DNA from 2 places in the Vibrio orientalis CIP 102891 genome. Region 1 is predicted to be linked to the other one. Evidence: predicted binding sites of a transcription regulator. Region 1 holds the regulator's gene; the other holds the start of a gene.
The links. Region 1 encodes PurR, which represses purine synthesis genes. Its sites were predicted from a motif close to TNANGNAAACGTTTNCNTNA; they were not measured.

Region 1 (2,210 bases):
AAGAAATCAAAGCATTCAATGAAAAACGTGCCGAAATCTACTGGTGGTTGTCTAGCCTTTTTGCTAAAGAGTTAACAGAAGAGAACGTTGCACAATATCATTCACCTGAAATTCGCTCTTTTCTAACAGGACTGGGGGAAAATGAGCAACTCAAGCCGTCAATTGACCGTATTACTGATGCACTAAACCGTCTTATGGATCGTGAAGATGCGCAACTTGAGCTAGCGGCTGATTTTTGTGATCTTTTCTTAAAGTCAGATAAAGACTCGGCACTACCATACGCATCGATGTATATCGGCAAGTCAGGCCTGCTCAACGATACTCCAGCTAAAGAGATGGAGGAAGTGATGGCTAAGCATGGCGTTGCGGTGGATAAAAACCTCAACGAACCAGCAGATCACATTGCGATTGAGCTCGATTTCTTGGGTAACTTGATCATTCGTTCAAATGAAGCAGAGGACGAAACTAAGATTGAAGAAGCTTTTGCAACCCAAGAGCAGTTCATTCGTCAGCACCTGCTTAGCTGGATGCCGCAATTTTCTGACAAATGCCAGAAATTTGATGAGTTCGGTTTCTACTCTGCCATCAGCGCATTTGCTGTTGCCTTCTTAGCTTTAGACTGTAGCTATCTGCTAGGCGAATAAAGACAACATTGTGACCTCCGGCAGGTTGCTTTAGCGTTTTTTGTTTGCTCTTAAGAGTTTTGCGGTCTAAAATTGTGACCGCAAACGATAAAAACAAACGAATCAAATACAAACCGCTAAATAGAGCGGTTTTTGTGTTTCTGATACTTTCTGTCTCGGTATTCTAAACTGAATATAATTCCGCGGCAGTCATCGACAGGACAGAACCTTATGGCCACTATTAAAGACGTTGCTCGCCTTGCTGGTGTATCAACGACAACTGTGTCACATGTAATTAATAAAACGCGCTTTGTTGCTGAAGCTACTCAAGAAAAAGTAATGGAAGCAGTGACAGAACTAAACTACGCACCTAGTGCTGTTGCACGTAGCCTGAAGTGTAATACCACGCGTACGATCGGTATGCTGGTGACTCAGTCAACAAACCTTTTCTTCTCAGAAGTTATCGATGGTGTTGAAAGCTATTGTTACCGTCAAGGCTACACGCTGATCTTGTGTAACACAGGTGGTATCTACGAAAAGCAACGCGACTATATTCGTATGCTGGCTGAAAAGCGTGTAGACGGCATTCTTGTCATGTGTTCTGACTTAACGGAAGAACTGAGCGAGATGCTAGATCGCCACAAAGATATTCCAAAAGTGGTTATGGATTGGGGTCCTGAGAGCTCTCAAGCAGATAAGATCATCGACAACTCAGAAGAAGGTGGCTATTTAGCGACTAAATACCTGATTGAGCATGGTCACACCGATATTGCCTGCCTAAGTGGACACTTTGAAAAAGCAGCGTGTCAGGAGCGTATCCGTGGCTTTAAGCGCGCGATGAACGAAGCAAGCCTTCCAGTTAACGAAGATTGGATTCTAGAAGGTAACTTCGAGTGTGATACTGCGGTACTCGCAGCAGACCAAATCGCAGCAATGGATAACAAGCCAAGCGCAATCTTCTGTTTCAACGATACCATGGCACTTGGCTTAATGAGCCGTCTTCAGCAGAAAGGTATTCGCATCCCTGAAGATATGTCCGTTATCGGTTACGACAACATTGAACTTGCAGAGTATTTCTCGCCGCCGCTGACTACCGTTCACCAACCAAAACGTCGCGTGGGCAAAAACGCCTTTGAGATTCTACTAGAGCGCATAAAAGACAAAGAGCACGAGAAGCGTATCTTTGAAATGCATCCAGAAATTGTTGAACGAAATACCGTACAGAACATTAAGAAATAACTTATTTGACAAACACTTAGTCAATAGAACTATATTGACTAAGTGTATCAACTGAGCCTATTTATTGAAGCAAGATCACATTTATCCTATAGAGACGTGATTCTCAGCCCAAAATCCATTTATGCTTATTATTGTTCGATTATGCCACGAACAGGGCAAACCATTTCGAAAGGATGGGACGCAAAGCCTCCGGCCTTCAACAAGTTAATTGTTTGGTAGCGGGGTTGCCGATGGTAAATATGCATACTCGTCAGATTGTAATTACTAGCAATCGTATGACACCTGATTGACAATATGCCTGCAAAATTTGCTACTCTCTCGGACCTGAATTGGTGGCGTATACATATA
Region 2 (2,210 bases), on a different contig from region 1:
TCTGTCGTTCAAGGGATGATCGGTAAACCACCTAAAACTGCATGGATCCTCGATTACGCTTTGATTGAACGTATTCACTATCTATTAGTGGCTGGCTTTGATGTTTATGGCAACTTTGGTCATCAATTGATCACTCGTATGTTTATGGACTTCTTACGCCTAGAAGGTGAGAGTAATTTCGTTGCCCTCCTACCACGAGACATTCGTCACCAAGAGCAATCGAGCTGGTATCAAAATCAAAGCTCGCAAATGAGTGACTTTTTACAACGTAATGTTAAGCCGTTCGATCAGCCAACTCAGATTCCTTATCAAACTGACGATCCTAAATCTGAGCTTTACGACATCATCAAAACCAAAATGAGCCCGATATTGACTAGCCACTATCAGATCGAACAAACGGGCTTTAGCGATAAGAATGAGCAATTGCTGGGTTCAATCGATTCTATAAAAGGCGAAGGGCTAGTTTATATCCCCCAGATCCTGATGATGATGATCACTTCCGAACAAGGTGAGGTGCAATTGTTTACGCTACTTCATAACAATGCGCACACCAATATCTCTAGCTTGTTCGATGAAGAAAGAAATCGCGATCCAATGAATGATGATTTGACTTTAGTACGCGGAGTGATCGGCAGCTACCCTGCGGCGTATTTATCTCTATCTGAACAGGAGATTCCAAAACTGGTCGATATGCTGAAAAAGATTAAGACAGAGCAAGATTACGTTAAGTTGTTGGATACCTTTGCAATTAGACGCAGCTCTGATGAGTTCTGGCCATTCAGTGACAAAGTGCATGCATGGTATAAGGAAAATCAACCTATCGAATTCGGCCTGCTTGACTACAATAGATTTGAGAATAGGTAGAACAGTATAAAGCGCAACAACGCATAGGGAGGCTTCTATGGGTATCGACGATAGCATTAGAGCACTGGAGCAACAGATCTACGTTGCATGTTCTGAAGGTGATTACGACACCGTACAAATGCTTGAACATCAACTGGATAGCTTGCGAAGTAAAGCGGCACACCCCTTTGATGATGATCCATACGCTCCAGAAGGGAAGATCTTCCCTGAAGACGATTGGTTTTAACACCACAATTTAACCAAGAAAGCGCCCGTCCATGGGCGCTTTTTCTATCGGCAGAATTCTGAATAAACCGCGTGTTTTATTCAAAATGCGTACGATTCTTTTGATTTGGATCAGGTGTACAACGTATAATCCCCCAACAGAGACAACCAACTGCCTCAGCCTACTTTACAAAGATATTTTTGCCGATATCATCTCAACGCAAACGTTTGCTTAACTTTAATTCGTGCTTACTTCGAGGGTTTTATGCTGTCCGATATTGATATCTGTCGAAACACACCACTGTCACCTATCACAGAGATTGCTAGCAAAGCTGGACTACTTGAAGGCGAGTACGCAAGCCAAGGCAAATTCAAAGCAAAGGTTTCTTTAGCTAGCCTCAAGCGCTTAAAGCAATGTGACACTGGCAAACTCATCTTGGTCACGGCAATTACTCCTACCCCATTAGGTGAAGGTAAAACCGTCACGACCATTGGCCTAGCTCAAGGCATCGCTAAACTTAATCGCTCCGTCACTGCATGCATCCGTCAACCGTCAATGGGACCAGTATTTGGTGTCAAAGGTGGCGCGGCAGGCGGCGGTTACTCGCAAGTCGCTCCTATGGAAGAGCTTAACTTGCATCTTACTGGTGACATTCATGCTGTGACTGCCGCTCATAACCTCGCGGCGGCGGCGATTGACGCTCGCATCTACCATGAGCAGCGCAATGGTTATGACGACTTTGAAGCTCGTAGTGGGTTAACCGCTCTACGTATCGATGCAAAACGTGTCATATGGAAACGCGTCATGGACCACAATGATCGCGCTCTACGAATGGTAACCGTCGGTCACAACGAGCCAGGTAAGTTAATCAATGGCTACGAGCGTGAAGATGGCTTTGATATCTCAGCGGCATCAGAACTTATGGCGATCTTAGCACTCTCAACAGACCTAAAAGATCTGAGGCAGCGTATTGGCAATATCGTTGTTGCTTACAATACTGACGGTAAGCCTGTGACCACTGAAGATCTTCAGGTTGCAGGAGCTATGGCGGTCAGCATGAAGGAAGCCATTGAGCCAACGTTAATGCAAACCCTTGAAGGTGTTCCTACTCTGATCCATGCTGGGCCATTTGCGAACATCG

Region 2: the regulator PurR is predicted to act here: its motif matches at 1,285-1,304, upstream of VIA_RS07115 (formate--tetrahydrofolate ligase).

What each region holds. Positions count from the first base shown of each region.
Region 1 covers NZ_ACZV01000005.1:451,164-453,373, reverse strand. Annotated here, with positions in the region: gene torD (molecular chaperone TorD) at 1-644, shown strand, start outside; gene purR (HTH-type transcriptional repressor PurR) at 855-1,862, shown strand; cyclic di-GMP riboswitch class I at 2,007-2,094, shown strand.
Region 2 covers NZ_ACZV01000004.1:821,678-823,887, forward strand. Annotated here, with positions in the region: gene VIA_RS07105 (fatty acid cis/trans isomerase) at 1-864, shown strand, start outside; gene VIA_RS07110 (hypothetical protein) at 902-1,090, shown strand; gene VIA_RS07115 (formate--tetrahydrofolate ligase) at 1,334-2,210, shown strand, end outside.